3 regions of the Streptomyces sp. NPDC048424 genome follow, and region 1 is predicted to be linked to each of the others. Evidence: riboswitches for the same ligand, from Rfam matches in the RefSeq annotation. Region 1 holds a riboswitch; each other region holds the start of a gene.
The links. A riboswitch is a leader RNA that binds a small molecule or an ion and turns the genes downstream of it on or off. The one in region 1 is predicted to bind cobalamin.

Region 1 (7,117 bases):
AGGCCGTCGCCGCACAGGTCGCGGCCGAACTGCAGCTCCGCCTCCACGGCCTCCTTCAGCATGTCGGTGACCTGCTGCTGGAGGGCGTCGTCGAAGAGCTCCGGCTCCTCCTTGCGGACCGTGTCCACGACCTCGAAGGCGAAGTTCATGTGCATGGTCTCGTCACGGAACACCCAGTTGGTGCCGGTGGCCAGGCCGTGCAGCAGGCCGCGCGAGCGGAACCAGTACACGTACGCGAAGGCGCCGTAGAAGAACAGGCCCTCGATGCACGCGGCGAAGCAGATCAGGTTCAGCAGGAAGCGGCGGCGGTCGGCCTTCGTCTCCAGCCGGTCCAGCTTCTCGACCTCGTTGATCCACTTGAAGCAGAACTGCGCCTTCTCGCGGATGGAGGGGATCTCCTCGACGGCGTCGAAGGCGGCCGCGCGGTCGTCCGGGTCGGGCAGGTAGGTGTCGAGCAGCGTCAGGTAGAACTGGACGTGCACGGCCTCCTCGAACAGCTGGCGCGACAGGTACAGGCGCGCCTCAGGGGAGTTGATGTGCTTGTAGAGCGTCAGCACCAGGTTGTTCGAGACGATCGAGTCGCCCGTCGCGAAGAACGCGACCAGACGGCCGATCATGTGCTGCTCGGCCGGCGTCAGCTTGGCGAGGTCCGCGACGTCCGAGTGGAGGTCGACCTCCTCCACCGTCCACGTGTTCTTGATCGCGTCCCGGTAGCGCTCGTAGAAGTCCGGGTAGCGCATGGGGCGGAGCGTGAGCTCGAAGCCCGGGTCCAGGAGGTTCTTGTTGTCGGTGGAGCTCATTACTGGCAGGCCTCGCAGGACTCGGGGTTCTCAAGGGAGCAGGCCAGAGCGTCGGCGTCGACGGCCTGCGGGAGCGGGGTGGCGGCGGCCGGGACGGCGGACGCGGACGCGGCGCGGGCGATCTTCGTCGCGGGGCGCGAGCGCAGGTAGTAGGTGGTCTTCAGACCCTGCTTCCAGGCGTACGCGTACATCGAGGAGAGCTTGCCGATGGTGGGCGTCTCCAGGAACAGGTTCAGCGACTGCGACTGGTCCAGGAACGGCGTACGGGCCGCCGCCATGTCGATCAGACCGCGCTGCGGGATCTCCCACGCCGTGCGGTACAGCTCGCGCACCTCGGCCGGGATCCAGCCGAAGCCCTGGACGGAACCGCTGGCCTCGCGCAGCGCCTCGCGGCTCTGCGCGTCCCACACGCCGAGCTTCTTCAGCTCCTCCACCAGGTAGCCGTTGACCTGGAGGAACTCGCCCGACAGGGTCTCGCGCTTGAAGAGGTTGGAGACCTGCGGCTCGATGCACTCGTACACGCCGGCGATCGAGGCGATCGTGGCCGTCGGGGCGATCGCGAGGAGCAGCGAGTTGCGCATGCCGGACTTCGCGACGCGGGCGCGCAGCGCCTCCCAGCGCTCCGGCCAGTTCAGCTCGGTCTCGTAGTGGTCCGGGTGCAGGACGCCGCGCGCGGTGCGGGTCTGCTCCCAGGCCGGCAGCGGGCCGCTGCGCTCGGCCAGGTCGCACGAGGCCTCGTACGCCGCGAGCATGATGCGCTCGGAGAGCCGGGTGGAGAGCGCCTTCGCCTCGGCGGAGTCGAAGGGCAGCTTCAGCTTGAAGAAGACGTCCTGGAGGCCCATCGCGCCCAGGCCCACCGGGCGCCACCGGGCGTTGGAACGGCCGGCCTGCTCGGTCGGGTAGAAGTTGATGTCCACCACGCGGTCGAGGAAGGTCACGGCGGTGCGGACGGTCTCGTCCAGCCGCTCCCAGTCGATCTCGCCCGTCTCCGTCAGCACGAACGCGCCGAGGTTGACCGAGCCGAGGTTGCAGACGGCCGTCTCGCCGTCGTTGGTGACCTCGATGATCTCGGTGCAGAGGTTGGAGGAGTGGACGACCGTGCCCGGCTCGGCGGTCTGGTTCGCCGTGCGGTTGGAGGCGTCCTTGAAGGTCATCCAGCCCTGGCCGGTCTGCGCGAGGGTGCGCATCATCCGGCCGTACAGGTCGCGGGCGGGCATGGTCTTGCGGGCCAGGCCCTCGGCCTCGGCCTTGCGGTAGGCGGCGTCGAACTCGTCGCCCCACAGGTCGACCAGCTCGGGCACGTCGGCCGGGGAGAACAGCGACCAGTCGGCGTCCGCGTTCACGCGGCGCATGAACTCGTCCGGCACCCAGTGCGCCAGGTTCAGGTTGTGCGTACGGCGCTGGTCCTCGCCGGTGTTGTCGCGGAGCTCCAGGAACTCCTCGATGTCCGCGTGCCAGGTCTCCAGGTAGACGGCGGCGGCGCCCTTGCGGCGGCCGCCCTGGTTCACGGCGGCGACGGAGGCGTCGAGGGTCTTCAGGAACGGCACGATGCCGTTGGAGTGGCCGTTGGTGCCGCGGATCAGGGAACCGCGGGCGCGGATGCGGGAGTACGACAGGCCGATGCCGCCGGCGTGCTTCGACAGGCGCGCCACCTGGTGGTAGCGGTCGTAGATCGAGTCGAGCTCGTCCAGCGGGGAGTCCAGCAGGTAGCAGGAGGACATCTGCGGGTGCCGGGTGCCGGAGTTGAAGAGGGTGGGGGAGGAGGGCAGGTAGTCGAGGCGGCTCATCAGCCGGTACAGCGAGGCCACTTCCTCGACGGCCTGGACGCTCTCGTCCGCGGCGAGGCCACAGGCCACGCGCAGCATGAAGTGCTGCGGGGTCTCGATGACCTGGCGGGTGATCGGGTGGCGCAGCAGGTAGCGGCTGTGCAGGGTGCGCAGGCCGAAGAAGCCGAAGCGGTCGTCGGCGCCCTCGGCGAGGGTGTGCTCGACCAGCGCGTCCAGGCGGTTCGCGTGGGTCCGCACGAACTCGGCCGTGCGGTCGGCGATGAGGCCCTCGCGGTGGCCGACCTCGACGGAGGCCGAGAAGGACGTGGAGCCCTGGCTCGCGGCCTCGTCGCGCACGGCCAGCGTCAGCAGCCGGGCGGCGAGCTTCGAGTACGCGGGGTCCTCGGAGATCAGGCCGGCGGCGGCCTCGGTGGCGAGCCCCCGCAGTTCGGCCTCGTCGGCGGCGGAGCTGCGGCCGCGGAGCGCGGCGGCGGCGACGCGGCCGGGGTCGGTGTCGGGGAGGTCCGCCGTAAGTTCGGTGAGGGTACGCAGCAGCGTGGCCCCCGGGCCCTCGGTGTTGTCGCCAGAAACGGACTCGGCGCGCGGTGCGGAAGGCGCGATGGTCACGGCGGGAGCTCTCCCTCGCTCGGCCCGGTCATCGGCGGAGCGGGGCGCGAGCGGGCGCATGCGGGCGTGGCAGGAACGCGTTCACACCGCATGGCGTCCACCGGCCCAACCGCGAGGCCCGGACGTGTCGGCACCCGGTTCGGTCGAGCCGGGCGCGCTGTCGGCAGGTCATCGGACTTGGTGTCCGGTAGCCGGACACTTCATACCGTTGCGGGACAGTTCCGGATTCACACCGGATTCCCCTGCGGGACAGCAGCCTTGAGCATACATGTGGGGGCGCCCCTGTGAGGCAACCCCCACATGTAGTGTCGGCGTGGCTACAGGTTGAGCCGATACGCCAGAAGTGTCAGGCCCTGGATGGGCGCCCAGTCCCGCTCCGGAACGCGTACGAAGCCCAGTCGCGCGTAGATCCGGTGGGCGCCGGCCATGCTGCGCTGGGTGGAGAGCACCATGCCCGACACGCCCTCGATCGCCCGCGCCCGCTCGACGCACGCCCGCACCAGAGCCTCGCCGGCGCCCTGGCCGCGCCCCTCGTGGGCGACGGCGAGCATCCGGAACTCGGCCTCGTCCGGGCCGGCGATGTCGGCGAGCGGGCTCCCGGGTGCGGCGAAGGTCACCCCGCCCAGGATCCGCCCGTCCCGCTCGGCGACGAGCACCTCGGCGAGGGCGGCCCGGTGGGCCACGTCGCGCAGCACGTTCAGGTACGGGTCGTCCTCGTTGAAGTCCAGATGCCCGTCGGCGAGGTAGGCCCGCGCCGTGATCTCGCCCAGTTCCGCGTACTCGGCGGGCCGTACCGGTCTGATCGTGATGTCCATGCGTTCGAGTGTGCCGCAGGCGCGCGAAGGGCCCCGCCGGATTTCGGCGGGGCCCTCCGGTGCGGTTCAGCAGCAGCCGAAGCCCTCGCGGGGGTCCGCCTCGCGGGCGTCCGTGCGGGCGCGTTCGAAGGCGCGGCGGGTCAGGACCTCCGCGTCCGGGTCGTGGGAGCGGGCGTGGGCGACGTAGCGGTCGTACGCGGCCTCCCCCGAGAACTCCCGTACGTAGAACCGGGCCCGGGCCAGTGCGCTCCGTACGGTGCTCACGCCACCGGCTCCTTGACGTGTCCGCCGCCCGAGTCGAGGCCCGCCGCGGCGAGCTCCGCCCGCTCCTCGGGCGTCGGGATCAGCCCGGCCGGGGCGACGATCTTCGACTCGGTCCACGGGACCTCGGTCAGGGTCACCGACTCCGGCTTGCGGACGGCCTTCAGGCAGGTCCGGGCCGCGTCCAGGAGCACGATGATGATCAGCACGGCGAAGAGGGCCGACAGCACTCCGTCCACCGTGGCGTTGGTGACCACGGTGTGCATCTCGCCCATGTCCTTCGCGGGCTTGAGCACCTTCCCGGCGTCGATGCCCTCCTGGTAGGTGCTGCGCTGCGCGAAGAAGCCGATCTTCGGGTTGTCGGAGAAGATCTTCTGGTAGCTGGCGGTGAGCGTTACGGCCACGTCCCAGACCAGCGGCACGGCCGTCACCCAGGCCCACTTGAGGCGGCCGGACTTGACCAGCAGGGTGGTGCAGACGGCCAGGGCCACCGCGGCGAGCAGCTGGTTCGCGATGCCGAACAGCGGGAACAGTTGGTTGATGCCGCCCAGCGGGTCCTTGATGCCCACCCACAGGAAGTAGCCCCAGGCGCCGACGACGATGGCGCTCGCCAGCCAGACGCCCGGCTTCCAGCTGACGTCCTTGAAGGGCTTGTGCAGGTTGCCGAGGGTGTCCTGGAGCATGAACCGGCCGACGCGGGTGCCCGCGTCGAGGGTGGTGAGGATGAACAGCGCCTCGAACATGATCGCGAAGTGGTACCAGAAGGCCTTCATGCCGGCCCCGCCGATCACCGACGAGAAGATCTCCGACATTCCGAGTGCGAAGGTCGGCGCGCCGCCCGTACGGGACAGCAGGCTGGCCTCCTCCACGTCCTTCGCGGCCTGGGTCAGCGCCTCGGGGGAGATGGCGAAGCCGAGGTTGGTGACCGCCTGCGAGGCGGACTCGACGGTGGTGCCGATGACCCCGCCGGGGGAGTTGACCGCGAAGAACAGGCCGGGCTCGATGATGCAGGCCGCGATGATCGCCATGACGGCGACGAAGGACTCGGTCAGCATCGCGCCGTAGCCGATGACCCGGACCTGGGTCTCCTTCTGGATCATCTTCGGGGTGGTGCCCGAGGCGACCAGCGAGTGGAAGCCGGACAGCGCGCCGCAGGCGATGGTGATGAAGACGAAGGGGAACATCGACCCGGCGAAGACCGGGCCGTCGCCGCGCGCGGCGAAGTCCGTGACCGAGGGCATCTTCAGCATCGGCATCGCGATGACCACGCCCAGCGCGAGCAGCGCGATCGTGCCGATCTTCATGAAGGTGGAGAGGTAGTCGCGCGGCGCGAGCAGCATCCACACCGGCAGCACCGAAGCGATGAAGCCGTACGCGACCATCCAGATGACCAGCGTCTCCTTCTCCAGCGTGAAGGTGTCCGCGAAGGAGGACTCGGCGACCCAGCCGCCCGCGATGATGGCGACCAGGAGCAGGGCGACACCGATGGTGGAGACCTCGGTGACCCGGCCCGGCCGCAGCACGCGCAGGTAGAAGCCCATGAAGAGGGCGATCGGGATGGTCATGCCGATGGAGAACACGCCCCAGGGGGAGTGCGCCAGGGCGTTGACGATGACGAGCGCGAGCACCGCCAGCAGGATGATCATGATGGCGAACACGGCGACCAGGGCGGCGGCTCCGCCGACGGGGCCGATCTCGTCCCGGGCCATCTGGCCGAGCGAGCGGCCGTCGCGCCGGGTGGAGAAGAACAGCGTGATCATGTCCTGCACGGCGCCGGCGAAGATGACGCCCGCGACGATCCAGATGGTCCCGGGCAGGTAGCCCATCTGCGCGGCGAGCACCGGTCCGACGAGCGGGCCGGCGCCGGCGACGGCGGCGAAGTGGTGGCCGAAGAGCACCCGGCGGTCGGTGGGATGGAAGTCGACACCGTTGTCGAGGCGTTCGGCGGGGGTGGCCCGCGTCTTGTCCACCTTGAGCACGCGGTCCGAGATGAAGCGCGCGTAGAAGCGGTAGCCGATGGCGTACGAGCCCAGTGCGGCGGCGAGCAGCCAGGCGGCCGAGATCTCCTCACCGCGCGAGAGCGCCAGCACGCCCCAGCCGAGGGCGCCGACGAGTCCGACGAGCACCCACACGGCGATGGACTTGGGAGAGGGCGAGCCGGGCGCGGTGCCCGGACTCGCCGTGTCCCGTTCTGTCCTTGTTGCTTCCGGTTCAGGCATGGCTCTCGTCCCCTCGTCGATCATCTGCGTAAGGGCAGGGAATCTACGGGGGATTGCCCGGTGAGCGTAAGAGTCAGTCCGCATTCCGGTATGTGAAGGAATTCGGTAGACCGGGGTCCGGCGGGCGGGGCCGGACGGGCTCGGGCGGGGCGGAACGTACGAGGTCAGACGGCGGGGCGCTTGAGCCGGGCGACGAACTTGTACCGGTCCCCGCGGTACACCGACCGCACCCACTCCACCGGTTCCCCGTCGGCGTCCAGCGAGTGCCGCGACAGCATCAGCATCGGCAGGCCGACGTCGGTGCCGAGCAGGCCGGCCTCGCGCGGGGTGGCCAGCGAGGTCTCGATCGTCTCCTCGGCCTCGGCCAGGTGGACGTCGTACACCTCGGCGAGGGCGGTGTAGAGGGAGGTGTACTTGGCGAGCGAACGGCGCAGCGCGGGGAAGCGCTTGGCCGACAGGTGGGTGGTCTCGATGGCCATCGGCTCGCCGCTGGCCAGGCGCAGCCGCTCGATGCGCAGCACCCGTCCGCCGGTGGTGATCTTGAGCAGTCCGGCGAGGGTGTCGTCGGCCGTCACGTAGCCGATGTCGAGGAGTTGGGAGGTCGGTTCGAGGCCCTGGGCCCGCATGTC
Region 2 (7,117 bases), on a different contig from region 1:
CAGCCCCCGCACGACGGGTATGACCCGGCGCAATTCCTCGTGCTCGTCGACGCGGGACGCGCCGGGGCGGGTCGATTCGCCGCCGACGTCGACCAGGTCGGCGCCGTCGGCCACCAGACTCAGGCCGCGCTTGACGGCAGCGGCCGTGTCGAACCAGTGGCCCCCGTCGGAGAACGAGTCCGGGGTCACGTTGACGACGCCCATGACCGCGCAGCGGTCCCAGTCGGGCAGACCCTCGACGGAGCTCATGAGGGGGCTCTCCTTCGCGAGATGTGTCCAGGAACGTCCCGGCTGCGGGATGCGGATGCGGACGCGAAGGAACGACACCCCTCTTGCGACGCGTCCCGCCCGGCGGACGGGGGCGAACCAGCTGCTCAGGCCACCCCGGGTCGGAACATCCGATCACGGATGTTCCGACCCGGATGCGGATCAGACGGCCGTGGTGCCGCTCTCCGCGCGGACCTCGCGCGCCGCGGCGACGAGGTTCTGCAGAGAGGCGCGGGTCTCCGTCCAACCGCGGGTCTTCAGCCCGCAGTCGGGGTTGACCCAGAGCCGCTCCGCCGGGATGGCCTCCAGCCCCTTGCGCAGGAGGGCCGCCGCCTCGGTGGCCGAGGGGATGCGCGGGGAGTGGATGTCCCAGACACCGGGGCCGGCCTCGCGGGGGTAGCCGTGCTCGGCGAGCTCGGTCGCGACCTGCATGTGGGAGCGGGCGGCCTCCAGGCTGATGACGTCGGCGTCGAGGTCGTCGATGGCCTGGACGATGTCGCCGAACTCCGCGTAGCACATGTGGGTGTGGATCTGGGTCTCCGGCCGCACGCCCGAGGTCGTCAGCCGGAAGGACTCCGTGGCCCACGCCAGGTAGTCGGCGTGGCCGTCCGCGCGCAGGGGAAGCGTCTCGCGCAGGGCGGGCTCGTCCACCTGGATCACCGAAGTTCCGGCCGCTTCGAGGTCGTTGACCTCGTCGCGCAGGGCCAGTCCGACCTGGCGGGCGGTCTCGCCGAGCGGCTGGTCGTCGCGTACGAAGGACCAGGCGAGCATGGTGACCGGGCCGGTCAGCATGCCCTTGACCGGCTTGCTCGTCTGTGCCTGAGCGTACGTCGTCCAGCGACCGTCATCGGCTCCGGACGGGAGATGTCCCCGGCCAGGACCGGCGGGCGCACGTAGCGGGTGCCGTAGGACTGGACCCAGCCGTGCTGGGTCGCCAGGTACCCCGTCAGCTGCTCGGCGAAGTACTGGACCATGTCGTTGCGCTCGGGCTCACCGTGCACGAGGACGTCGATGCCCGTCTTCTCCTGGAACGCGAGCACCTCCCGGATCTCGTCCTTGATCCGCTCCTCGTAGCCGGCCGTGCCGATGCGCCCGGCCCGCAGGTCGGCGCGGGCCACGCGCAGCTCGTCGGTCTGCGGGAACGAGCCGATCGTGGTGGTGGGCAGCAGCGGCAGCCCCAGGTGGGCGCGCTGGGCGACCGCGCGGTCGGCGTACGGCTGGGGGCGGCGCCCGTCCGCGTCGGCGATCGCCGCGGTGCGGGCCCGCACCGCGGGATCGTGGGTGATCGGAGAAGTGGCGCGGGAGGCCAGGTCGGCGCGGTTCGCGGCGAGTTCGGCGGTGATCGCGTCGGTGCCCTGGGCGAGGCCGCGGGCGAGCGTGGTGATCTCGTTCGTCTTCTGGCGGGCGAAGGCGAGCCAGCGCCGGACCTGCGGGTCGATGTCGCGCTCGGCGCCCGCGTCCAGCGGCACGTGCAGGAGGGAGCAGGACGCGGAGACGTCGACCCGGTCGGCAAGCCCGAGGAGGGTCCCGAGCGTGGTCAGCGACTTCTGGTAGTCGTTGATCCAGATGTTGCGGCCGTTGACGACACCCGCGACGAGGCGCTTGCCCGGGAGCCCGCCGACCGCCGCGAGGTCGGCGAGGTTGGCGGCGGCGGCATCGGTGAAGTCGAGGGCAAGGCCCTCCACCGGGGCCTTCGCCAGCACCGGAAGTGCTTCACCGAGCCGGTCGAAGTACGAGGCGACGAGCAGCTTCGGGCGCTCCGTGAGGGCGCCGAGCTCCCGGTAGGCGCGGGCCGCGGCGTTCAGCTCGGCCGGAGTGCGGTCCTGGACCAGCGCCGGCTCGTCCAGCTGGACCCACTCGGCACCCGCCGCGCGGAGCTCGGCCAGCACCTGGGCGTAGACGGGCAGCAGCCGGTCCAGGAGGGTGATCGGCTCGAAGTCGGCAGCCACGCCCGGGGCGGGCTTGGCCAGGAGAAGGTAGGTGACCGGGCCCACGAGTACGGGCCGGGCCGCGTGCCCCGAGGCGAGGGCTTCGGTGAGTTCGGCGATCTGCTTGGTGGAGTCGGCGGTGAAGACGGTGTCGGGGCCGAGCTCGGGGACCAGGTAGTGGTAGTTCGTGTCGAACCACTTGGTCATCTCCAGCGGGGCCACGTCCTGCGTGCCGCGCGCCATCGCGAAGTAGCCGTCCAGGGCGTCGGCCTCGACGGCGGCCCGGTGGCGGGTGGGGATGGCACCGACCATGACCGTGGTGTCCAGGACGTGGTCGTAGTACGAGAAGTCTCCGGTCGGGACCTCGGTGATGCCGGCTTCGGCCAGCTGGGCCCGGTTGGCCCGGCGCAGCTCGTGGGCGGTCTCCCGGAGGGTGTCCGCGGTGACGCGCCCCTTCCAGTAGCCCTCGATCGCCTTCTTCAGTTCGCGGTTCTGACCCTGGCGGGGGTAGCCGTACACGGTGGCCTGTACTGCCGCGGCTGCGGACTCGGTGGTCACGGAACTCTCCTTCGCGAGCGTGTCTCCATGGACCCGGTGGGGGCCGAGGGCGCGAAGGGTGCGGGAACGGGCGGACCGCCGGGTCACGTACGTCCGGGTACGCGACGGGGAGGTTCCGCCTGAAAGCACGCCGACCCGCCCACGAGGTCACCGGGAAACCGGGCGCGATCGTTCGCACTCGGGCAACGGGCAGGTCTTCGGACTCGTGGGCACGCCGGCCACTCGGGCAGGCACCTACTGGCCGTCGCTTCCCAGACCCGTCCGGGTCCAGTGCGTATGACGGCGGTCGTTCCCACTTACCGCTGCGGGGCAGTCCCGGATTCCCACCGGGTTCCCTCTTACGACGCATCCCGCCTGGCGGACGGGGGCGAACCAGCTGCGAGGTCCACACTAGGCCGCCGAACTAAAGAATGGGCAGAGCGTTCCAGATATCGGACGTCGAAACGAGATCATCCGCTCGTGAACGCCGGGTAGTGATTCCGCAGCTCGGAGCTGTCCACCCGGCTCCGAAAGCGGGGAAGGGTGAGACATCGAAGCGTCCGATTTCCGCACGCGCCGATTTCCGCACCCGAGGAGTTCCGTGATCGAGCACGAGGTACGCGTCCATCCCAGCGCCGACCGTCTCCCGCGCGAGGAACAGCTTGCCTGGAAGCTCGCCGAGACGGCCACCGGTACCGAGCGGGCCCCCGCCCTCGATCGCCGGGCTGCCGACATGGCGGTCAACCGGATCGTGGACAACGCCTCCGTGGCCGTGGCGTCCCTCCTGCGCCGCCCCGTCGCGGTGGCCCGGGCCCAGGCCGCACCCCACCGGGCGGCGCCCGGAGGTTCCGTCTTCGGCCTGCCGCCGCAGGTGCGGGTCTCCCCCGAGTGGGCGGCCTGGGCCAACGGCACGGCCGTGCGCGAGCTGGACTTCCACGACACCTTCCTGGCCGCCGACTACTCCCACCCGGGCGACAACATCCCGCCGCTGCTGGCCGTCGCCCAGCACGCCGGCCGCTCGGGCGCCGACCTGCTGCGCGGGATCATCGCCGCCTACGAGGTGCACGTCGCCCTGGTCCGGGGCATCTGCCTGCACGAGCACCGCATCGACCACGTGGCCCACCTCGGCGCCGCCACCGCCGGCGGGCTCGGCGCCCTGCTGGACCTCGACACCGCGACCGTCTACCAGGCGGTCCAGCAGGCCGTGCACACCACGACCGCGACGCGGCAGTCCCGTAAGGGCGAGATCTCCAGCTGGAAGGCGTACGCCCCCGCCTTCGCCGGCAAAACCGCGATCGAGGCCGTCGACCGGGCGATGCGCGGGGAGGGCTCCCCCTCCCCCGTCTACGAGGGCGAGGACGGTTTCCTCGCCTGGATGCTGAACGGCCCGCAGGCCTCCTACCGCGTCTCGCTGCCCGCCCCGGGGGAGCCCCGGCGGGCGATCCTCGACACTTACACGAAGGAGTACTCCGCCGAGTACCAAGCCCAGGCGATCATCGACCTGGCCCGTCGGATGCGGGAGAAGACCGGCCCGACCTCCGGGATCCGCGAGGTCGTCCTCCACACCAGCCACCACACCCACCACGTGATCGGCTCGGGCTCGGGCGACCCGCAGAAGTACGACCCCACCGCCGGCCGCGAGACCCTCGACCACTCCGTCCCGTACATCCTGGCCGTCGCGCTGGAGGACGGCGCCTGGCACCACGAGCGCTCCTACGCCCCCGAGCGAGCGCGGCGTCCGGAGACCATCGGTCTCTGGCGGAAGATCTCCACCGTCGAGGACCCCGAGTGGACACGCCGCTACCACCACCCCGATCCCGAGCGCCGGGCCTTCGGCGGCCGCCTGGTCGTCACCCTCGACGACGGCAGCGTCATCGAGGACGAACTCGGCGTCGCGGACGCCCACCCCGCCGGCGCCCGGCCCTTCGACCGGGCCGCCTACACCGGCAAGTTCCGCACCCTGACCGAGGGCATCGTCACGGCCGACGCCCAGGACCGTTTCCTTGACGCGGCCGGCCGGCTCGCGGAACTGGACACCGCCGGGCTCGCCGCCCTGTTCCCCGCGGTCGACGCGGGCCGGACCGCCGCGTACGACGCAGCCCTCCCGAAGGGACTGTTCTGATGCTGCACACCCACACCACCGCGGCCGCCCGGCGCCGGGGCTTGCGCGAACAGCTCGCCTCGGGCCGGCTGTTGCGCATGCCCGGCGCGGTGAACCCGTACTCGGCACGCCTGATCCAGGACGCCGGATTCGACGGGGTGTACCTCTCCGGGGCGGTGCTCGCCGCGGACCTGGGGCTGCCCGACATCGGTCTGACGACCTCGACCGAGGTCGCGGCCCGCGCCCAGCAGGTCACCCGGACCACCGACCTGCCCGCCCTCGTCGACGCCGACACGGGCTTCGGGGAGCCGTTGAACGCCGCCCGGACGGTCCAGCTCATGGAGGACGCGGGTCTGGCCGGCCTCCACCTGGAGGACCAGGTCAACCCCAAGCGCTGCGGCCACCTCGACGGGAAGGCCCTGGTCCCGCGGGAGGCGATGGTGCGGCGGGTGCGCGCGGCGGTCGAGGCCCGCAGGGACGACGGCTTCCTGCTGATGGCCCGTACCGACGCCCGCGCGGTGGAGGGGCTGAAAGCGTCGATCGACCGCGCCAAGGCATACGTCGACGCGGGTGCGGACGCGGTCTTTCCCGAAGCCCTGGCCGACGAGGCCGAGTTCGAGGCGTTCCGCACGGCCGTGGACGTGCCGCTGCTGGCCAATATGACCGAGTTCGGCAAGGGACGGCTGTTGTCCGCGCGCACGCTCGAGGACCTCGGGTACAACATCGTGATCTATCCCGTCACCCTCTTCCGCCTGGCCATGGGTGCGATCGAGGACGGCCTGCGCACGATCGCCGAGGAGGGAACGCAGGAATCGCTTCTTCCCCGGATGCAGACCCGTTCCCGGCTCTACGAGGTGCTCGGGTACGACGCGTACTCGGCCTTCGACGGGAACGTCTTCGACTTCACCCTGCCTCCCGGCACCTGATCCCACCGGAGTGCGAACTCCTGGCGGGCCTGCCCCCGCCCCGGGCGGGTGTGACACCCGGGGGTCACCTGGGGCGGGGCCTCAGCGGAGCCGCCGGGCCGGCGAGGGGCGTTTCGGCACCCAGGGGACGGGCGGCTCCGGCTCGTACGGCGTGGATGACCGCATCGTGCAGGTCGCGGCTTGCCACCTCGCTGGCGCACGGGACGGGGCTTCCCGCAAGCGGGAGCCAGTCGGACGCCCCGGCGTACTGCACCGTGACGTATGCGAGGCCTTCGTCCTCGGTCCAGGTGGTGTGGATGTCGAGCTCACCGGTGAGGACGAGGCCGCTCTCGCCGGACGCGCCGGTTTCGCCGCTCTCGCCGGTCTCGACCCCGCTGCGCCCGGTGAAGATCCCGCGTGTGGTCCATGACGCCCAGCTCATCCCGCCTCCCTACCGCACTCGTCTTCCTGCCAGTGTGACCCGATCGGCCGCCGCGCGCCGCCTGCGGGGCCGGTACGTTCCGGGAACGGTGCGGCGGGAGCATGGCGTGAGCCGGATACGTGCAGGTCCGGGACGACCGCGCGGGGCCGGTTCCGGGCGGGGCCGTTTGGATCCGGCGATCTTGATCAGACGAGGAGGGAATGCACCGGGTCAGCCATCCCCGGCACTGCTCAGGCCGTGCCTGCCGGGTGGCGAGGAGTGAGAGGGGGGCCGTATGTCGGCATCGGGAGGGCGTCGGCGCGATGGGGTCGTCCGCGTTCCGTCGATGGGGCGCGACGTCGTGTTGGCGGTGGGGCTGGTGGGGATCTGCATCGGCGGGGCGGCCGTCTTCGTCAAGGCGGCCGTGGAGACGGGCGGCGGCGTACCGGTGCTGCCCATCGCCACCGTGCTCCTCCTGGCCGCCGGAGTGGCGCTGGCGCGGTGGAGCATCGTTCCGGGCCCGTACGGCTCCACCCTGCGCCGATCGGTTCCGCCCGGCCCGATGGGCCTGGACGCGCCGCCACCCTGCGCTCCGTCGGCGGCCGAGCCGGAGGCCGTCGGCCTGCCCGAGGTCGACTCCAACGCCCTGGACCACACGGCGGTGGACGCCGACGGCTTCGAGCACACGGTCGCCGCGCTGTGCGCTCGGGACGGCTGCCCGCAGGTAGAAGTGGTGGGCGGAGCAGGGGACTTGGGAGCCGATGTGATCGCCACGACGGCGGACGGACTGCGCGTGGTCATCCAGTGCAAGCACTACGGTGAGGGCAACCGGGTGGGTTCCCAGGACCTCCAGCGCTTCGGCGGCACCTGTTTCGCCGTCCATGAGGCCGATGTGGCCATCGTCGTGACCACCAGCGACTTCACCGCTCCCGCTACGGAGTACGCCGCGGCCTGCGAC
Region 3 (7,117 bases), on a different contig from region 1:
AGTCCAACTGCGAAGGGGACTGTGCCACGGCCTGGCCCGCCGTGGCCGCGGACGACGTCTCGGCAGGTGAGGGGATCGACAAGAGCCTCCTCGGATCGGTCGCCCGGGCCGACGGCACCCGGCAGCTGACGCTCGCGGGATGGCCCGTGTACCGCTACGCGAAGGACACCAAGGCGGGCGACTCCCTCGGCGAGGGCGTCGGCGGAACCTGGCACGTGCTGGGACCGGACGGAAAGCCGGCCGCTCCGGCCAAGAGCGGCGGCGGCGCGGACAGCGGAACGGGCGGCGCGGCGGAGAAGACGGCCGAACTCAGCGTCAACCAGAACGCCCAGCTCGGCCCCATCATCTCGGACGCGGAAGGCCGGACGCTCTACCGGTTCGACAAGGACAGCGCCTGGCCGATGAAAATCGGCTGTGTGGACGGCTGCACGGATACCTGGAAGCCCGCAAAGCCCGTCGACAAGGCAAATGTGACCGGAATTGCCGCCGAATTGGTGGGCAAGGTGAAGCGGCCCGACGGCACCGAGCAATTGACGATCGACTGCTGGCCTGTCTACACGTTCACCGGTGACAAGGAACCCGGGGACATCAGCGGCCACAACAACAAGGGTCTCTGGTTCGCCGTGACCGACAAGGGCAAGAAGGCGAAGGTCACCGGCTAGGACCGGCCCCACCCGGCCCAGCCCCCGGCACACCCCCCGCCCTGCCCGCCCCTCCACGCGTGGTGCCCGGGACCCCTCCCCACCCGGGCACCACGACCCCCGTCCCGACCAGCCAGAGAGGTCGCCATGCCCTTGTCCACCGACCGCCGCACCAAGCGGACGGGCCGGCCACGCGCGACCCTCGTCGCGCTGTGCCTCACGGCCCTCCTGTGCGGCGGCTGCGGCGCCGGGCAGACGGCCGCGCACCGCACCTCGACGTCCGCGGAGCAGGCCTCGGACTCCCCGCGCGGCACCTCGATCGAGGAGATCGCCGCGGCCATCGGCTGTACGGCCGAAGTGAGCGTGGAGGCCGATGAGTTGCGTCAGGGCGGCTGCAAGACCGAACAGGGCGGCCCCTACCGCATGGTCACCTTCGCCGCCGAACAGGGGCTGCGCTCCTGGCTGACCGAGGCCCGGATGTACGGCGGCCTCTACCTGGTCGGGGACCGGTGGGTCGTCACCGCGGGGACGGAGGACGCCCTGGCGGTGGTGCGCGGCCGGCTCGGCGGCGCCCTGGAGAAGGGCGACACGCACGCCGGCCCCTCCGAGCACGCCGGCCCCTCCGAGCACGCCGGCTCCCCGGAGCACGCCGGATCCGCAGAGCCCTCCGAGTCCTCCGCACATGCCGAGCACTCCACCCACCCCTGAACCCCCGTGGCGTGTCGGCCAGTTGTCCTGATTTCAGCTCGTTCGTGAGGAGCACAAGGCACGACCCTTCGGGATGATTCGGGAGGGCCCGCGCGTGCAACAAGGTGGAGCCGTAAGCGACTTCACCGAAAGGAACGCCTTCGTGCTCCTGAAACGCTTCGCACCACTGCTCGCCGCCGCCGGACTCCTCGCGTCCACCGTGCCCCTGCTGTCGGCGACCCAGGCATCGGCCGCCCCCGCCGCGGACCACCTGCGGCAGAAGCCCGCCTGGCACCGTTGCAGCCCCGAGCTGCCGGCCTCGTACGAGTGCGCCACGCTCAAGGTGCCGCTCGACTACCGGCGGCCCGACGGGCGCACGATCGACCTCGCCATATCCCGGATCAAGAGCGAGAACCCGGCCAAGCGGCACGGCGCCATGCTGCTGAACCCCGGTGGCCCCGGCGGTTCCGGGCTCGACCTGCCGCTGATGATGAACGAGGCGATGCCCAAGGAGGTCCGGGACCAGTACGACCTCATCGGCTTCGATCCGCGCGGGGTCGGCGCCAGCTCCCCGATCACCTGTGGACTGGACGAGGCCGAGCAGAACTTCGACCGCGCCTACCGCCCGGAGACCTTCGGCTCCGACGTGACGTGGGCCCACACCGTCGCCGACAAGTGCCGCGAGAAGGCCGGTTCGGTGCTCCCGTACATCACCACCCGCAACACGGCGCGCGACATGGACACGATCCGCGCGGTGCTGGGCGAGCGCAAGCTCTCGTACCTGGGCTACTCGTACGGGACCTACCTCGGCGCGGTGTACTCGCAGATGTTCCCGGACCGCACCGACCGCTTCGTGCTCGACAGCGGTGTGGACCCGCAGCGGATCTGGCGCGGCATGATCCAGGTCTGGGCCACCGAGGCCGAGCCCGCCTTCGCGCGCTGGACGCAGTGGGCGGCGCAGCGGTCGGCGGAGTACGGGCTGGGCGACAGCCCGAGGGCCGTGTCCGAGACGTTCTGGGGGCTGGTGGCGCGCGCCGACAAGGAGCCGATCGACCTCGAGGGCCTGAAGGTCGACGGGGACATGATCCGTGCCGCGCGCGGGGTGTTCTTCTACCCGGCGCAGGCCACTCCCCTGGTCGCGGCCCTGAAGGCCGCGGCCGAGGGCAGGCCGCTGCCCGAGGGCATGACCCTGACGGAGCTGAAGCGGCTGCTGACCGGCGGCGCGGCGGCCGATCCCGCCTCGGACAACGGCACCGCCGTGTTCTGGGCCGTGGTGTGCGGGGACACCGGCAGCTGGCCCCGCTACACCGAGCAGTACGAGCGGGACGCGGCGAAGGACAAGGCCAGGTACCCGCTGTACGGGGACTTCGCGTCCAACATCAAGCCGTGCGCCTTCTGGGACCGGCCGCTCGAGGCGGCCACGCCCATGAACAAGAAGGCGAACGTGCTGACCGTGCAGAACGAGTGGGACTCACAGACCCCGCTCGTCAGCGGCCAGGGCCTGCACCGCGCGCTCAAGGGCTCGCGGATGGTGCTGGCGGCCGGCGGTGAGGGCCACGGCGTGTACCTCGCCGACCCCACCTCCTGCGCCAACGCGCCGGTCCACGCGTACCTGACCACGGGCAAGCTGCCCGCCCAGGACGTGACCTGCCAGAACCCGCCGAGCGGTGAGCGGCAGCGCGGATCCCTGACCCCGTCGAAGCCGCTGCCGATCCCGTCCGGGCCCGGGCGGTTCTGACCGGCCCGGCTTCGGCCTGACACCGGCCTGACACCGGCGGCAGGCGCTACCGGTTCGTGGGGGACGCCTCCGCGGCCGCCTTGATACGGCGGCCGAAGTCGGGGGCGTCCTTGCGTGCGGCGCTCGCCGCGAGGCCGACGAGCAGCTTGCCGATGCCGTGGCCGTGCAGGGTGTTGAAGATCCGGACCCGGGTGCGGCCGTCCGGGAGGGCTTCGAGGTCGTAGCCGCCCTCCGCGGTGACGAGGTTCTTGCTCTGCTCCGTCCAGCGGATCAGGCGCGGCGGGTCGAAGCCGTCGATGCGGAACTCGCGGGCGGTCTTCATCCCGGCGTCCTTGACGGTGCTGCGGAAGACCGTGCCGAGGGCCGTGGGACCGTCCGGGATCCTGGTGATCTCCTGGACGCGCGGGCTGAAATCGGGGTCGTTGCGCCCGTCGGCGAGGTAGGCGAAGACCTCCTCGACCGGCCTGTCGATCTCGACGCTCGCCTCGAACTGTCCGGACATGTCGGCTCCTCGGTGTGGCTACCTGTGATCCACCATCCCAGAACGCCCTCCCTCGCGCGCGCCGACCGGCCGGGGTGCCGACGAGTACCGGTGAGTGCTGGTGGGACCGGGGTGGCTCCCCCTACGATGCCTTTCGTCAGGTACATGCCTGACGTCCAACTGAATGCCTGCGCGACTGGGGAAAGCCGGTGTGATTCCGGCGCTGACCTGCAACCGTGAGCGGCGCATCCGCGCCGCGAGTCGGACCACCCAGCGTGCGGTGCGTACGGCTTCTCACTGTCACGGTCTGCAGCACGAAGCCCTGAGCCCCAGGCTCACCGATCACCCGTGCCCGCTTCCCCGGGCCCGGGGGGACGCGGTGTGCCCGAGGCGATCGGGGCCGCGGCGCACGACCTCGATGCACGCCAGGAAGGCACTTCATGCGCCAGACTCTCGCCCGCCGCGCCCTGATCACCACGGCGGCCCTCGGTCTCGCCCTCGCCACGGCGCCGGCCGTCGCGCACGCCAAGGCCGCCCCGAACACGAACAGAGCGGTCAACGTGTCCCTCACCGTGCAGGGCCCCGACGGGCTGCTGTTCAAGGGGAAGGTCAACACCAAGGGGCACGACGTCACCACGGCGACCGGTGGCACGCACAAGTGCGACGGCACCAACGGGGCCGCGAACCCGACGGCCGTGCCCACCCCGACGGCCGCGCTCGACGACGCCGCGCGCCGGAACTACTTCGGCTGGGACGGCACCTGGTACGCGTCCTTCGACGACTTCTCCGTGGACTCCATCAAGAACGTCAGCGGCGGCGGCTCGGCGTACTGGAGCATATCGGTCAACGGCACGCCGACCCCGGTCGGCGGCTGCCAGTTCAAGCTGCAGGCCGGCGACAAGGTGGCCTTCACCTGGACGTCCTTCTGACGGAGCGTCCCACGACAGGAGCGCGGAGCGGCTCACCGGGCCGCTCCGCGCTCCTTGTCCGTGCCGTCGGGGGTCCCTCAACCCCGCAGCGGCACCACCGGGTCCCTCATCAGCCCCGGTCGTACGTGTGGAACCCGCGGCCGCTCTTGCGGCCCAGCAGCCCCGCCTGGACCATCCGCCGGAGCAGCGGGGGCGGGGCGTAGAGCGGCTCCTTGAACTCCGCGTACAGGGATTCGGCGATGGCGGCGACGGTGTCCAGGCCGATCAGGTCGGCGAGCTTGAGCGGGCCCATCGGGTGGGCGCAGCCCAGCTCCATGCCCGCGTCCACGTCAGCGGCGCTCGCGTACCCGGATTCGGCCATCCGAATGGCGGAGAGCAGGTACGGGACGAGCAGCGCGTTGACGACGAAGCCGGCCCGGTCCTGAGAGCGGACCGTGGTCTTGCCCAGGGTTTCCCGGGCGAAGGATTCGACCGCGGCCAGGGTGTCCGCCGACGTGTGGAGGGAGGAGACCACTTCGACCAGGGGCAGGACGGGGACGGGGTTGAAGAAGTGGAGTCCCACGACCCGGTCGGCGCGGCCGGTGGCCATGCCCAGCCGCATGATCGGGATGGCGGACGTGTTGGTGGCGAGAATGGCTTCGGGGTCCTCGACGATCTTGTCGAGGGCGGTGAAGACCTCGGCCTTGGCCTCGGGGTTCTCGGTGACGGCCTCGATGACCAGTTGCCGGTCGGCGAGGTCCTCCAGGTCTCCGGTGAACACCAGTCGGGCCAGGGCGTCCTCCGCGGTGAACCGGTCCAGTTTGCCCCGCTGGACGGCGCGTTCGAGGGAGACGGCCACCCGCTCGCGGGCGGCGCGGGCCGCGCCGGCATCCGCCTCGGCGACGACGGTGTCGAGCCCGGCGCGGGCGCAGACCTCGGCGATGCCGGCCCCCATCTGTCCGCCGCCGACGACCCCGACGCGCAGGACGCGGGTCGCCCGCCGTGCCGGGGCGCTCACGCGGTCACCTGTACGGCGGCGGTGCGGACCAGGTGACGGGTGTAGGCCTCGGGGGTGAAGAACGCGGGCAGCTGCACCGAGAGCGCGGTGTCGACGAAGACCTCACGGGCTTCGAGGACCAGGGCCTGCGGGTCCTCGGCCTCCAGGGCGGCGCACTCGGCGTCGAGGAGGTCGGTGAGCGTGCGCCGGTCGACGCGGTCGTGGCGGAGCCACTGCCAGATCTGCACGCGTGCGATCTCGGCGGTGGCGGCGTCCTCCATCAGGCCGTTCAGGGCGACGGCGCCGCTGCCGCGCAGCCAGGCGTCGAAGTAGCGCAGGGCCACGGCCACGTTGGAGCGGATGCCCTCGGAGCTCGGCGGAGCGGCGATCCGGCGGACCGACAGCAGGTCCGATGCGACGACTTCGACGTCCTCGCGCGTCCGCTCCAGCTGGTTCGGCCGCTCCCCCAGCACCCCGTCGAAGACCTCGCGGCAGACGGGGACGAGTCCGGGGTGGGCGACCCAGGAGCCGTCGAAGCCGTCTTCGGCCTCGCGCTCCTTGTCGAGCCGGACCTTGGCGAGGGCGGCCGTGTTGGCCTCGGCGTCCTTGCCGGGCACGTGGGCGGCCATGCCGCCGATGGCGTGGGCGCCCCGCTTGTGGCAGGTGCGGACGAGCAGTTCGGTGTACGCCCGCATGAAGGGGGCGGTCATGGTGACCTTGGCCCGGTCCGGGAGCTGGAAGTCGGTGCGGTGGCCGAAGGTCTTGATCAGGCTGAAGAGGTAGTCCCAGCGGCCCGCGTTCAGTCCCGCGCTGTGCTCGCGCAGCTCGTGGAGGATCTCCTCCATCTCGAACGCGGCGGTGATCGTCTCGATCAGGACGGTGGCCCGGACCGTGCCCCGCGGGATGCCCAACAGGTCCTGGGCGAACAGGAAGATGTCGTTCCAGAGCCGGGCCTCGTACCGGTTCTCCAGCTTGGGGAGGTAGAAGTACGGGCCGTGGCCCGCGTCGATCTGGCGCTGCGCGCAGTGGAAGAAGTACAGGCCGAAGTCCACGAGCGAGGCGGACACCGGCCGGCCGTCGACCTCCAGGTGCTCCTCGGTGAGGTGCCAGCCGCGGGGGCGCACCATGATGGTCGCGAGCTCCGACCCGAGGCGGTACTCCTTGCCCTCCGGGGTGGTGAAGTCGATGCGCCGCTCGATGGCGTCGAGCAGGTTCAGCTGGCCGCCGATGACGTTGTCCCAGGTGGGCGCGGTGGCGTCCTCGAAGTCGGCCATCCACACCTTCGCCCCGGAGTTGAGGGCGTTGACCGCCATGCGGCGCTGCGGCGGGCCGGTGATCTCGACCCGCCGGTCCGTCAGCCCGGGCGCGGGCGGGGCGACCCGCCAGTCGGGGTCGGTCCGCACGCCGACGGTGGCGCGGGAGAAGTCCAGGGGCGAGCCGGAGACCAGATGGGCGGCGCGGCGACGGCGCTCCTTGAGGATCTCCAGGCGGCGGTCCGCGAAGGCGGCGTCGAGGCGGCCGATGAACTCCAGGGCCTCGGGGGTCAGGATCTCCTCGTGGCGCTCACCCTGCGCGCCGAGGACCTGGACGCTGCTGGTCAGGGGCGTGTGTGACATGCGGTTCTACTCCTCGGCGTGGGGCGGCCGGCGCCCGGGGCCGACAGGT

Region 2: linked by a shared signal. The riboswitch ahead of metE (5-methyltetrahydropteroyltriglutamate--homocysteine S-methyltransferase) and the one ahead of AB0D29_RS29425 (ribonucleoside-diphosphate reductase subunit alpha) in region 1 are both predicted to bind cobalamin.
Region 3: linked by a shared signal. The riboswitch ahead of AB0D29_RS08875 (DUF4430 domain-containing protein) and the one ahead of AB0D29_RS29425 (ribonucleoside-diphosphate reductase subunit alpha) in region 1 are both predicted to bind cobalamin.

Annotation. Positions count from the first base shown of each region.
Region 1 is NZ_JBEZKE010000026.1:69,631-76,747, forward strand. It holds gene AB0D29_RS29420 (ribonucleotide-diphosphate reductase subunit beta) at 1-800, opposite strand, end outside; gene AB0D29_RS29425 (ribonucleoside-diphosphate reductase subunit alpha) at 800-3,193, opposite strand; cobalamin riboswitch at 3,338-3,469, opposite strand; gene AB0D29_RS29430 (GNAT family N-acetyltransferase) at 3,511-4,008, opposite strand; gene AB0D29_RS29435 (YbdD/YjiX family protein) at 4,075-4,272, opposite strand; gene AB0D29_RS29440 (carbon starvation CstA family protein) at 4,269-6,512, opposite strand; gene AB0D29_RS29445 (GntR family transcriptional regulator) at 6,653-7,117, opposite strand, start outside.
Region 2 is NZ_JBEZKE010000008.1:40,685-47,801, forward strand. It holds gene folP (dihydropteroate synthase) at 1-249, opposite strand, end outside; partial or broken gene metE (5-methyltetrahydropteroyltriglutamate--homocysteine S-methyltransferase) at 430-2,753, opposite strand; cobalamin riboswitch at 2,924-3,145, opposite strand; gene AB0D29_RS13875 (MmgE/PrpD family protein) at 3,334-4,854, shown strand; gene prpB (methylisocitrate lyase) at 4,854-5,759, shown strand; gene AB0D29_RS13885 (hypothetical protein) at 5,824-6,180, opposite strand; gene AB0D29_RS13890 (restriction endonuclease) at 6,506-7,117, shown strand, end outside.
Region 3 is NZ_JBEZKE010000005.1:24,056-31,172, reverse strand. It holds gene AB0D29_RS08895 (SCO0930 family lipoprotein) at 1-662, shown strand, start outside; gene AB0D29_RS08890 (hypothetical protein) at 789-1,349, shown strand; gene AB0D29_RS08885 (alpha/beta hydrolase) at 1,492-3,066, shown strand; gene AB0D29_RS08880 (SRPBCC family protein) at 3,113-3,568, opposite strand; cobalamin riboswitch at 3,697-3,840, shown strand; gene AB0D29_RS08875 (DUF4430 domain-containing protein) at 3,988-4,476, shown strand; gene AB0D29_RS08870 (3-hydroxybutyryl-CoA dehydrogenase) at 4,586-5,473, opposite strand; gene aceB (malate synthase A) at 5,470-7,068, opposite strand.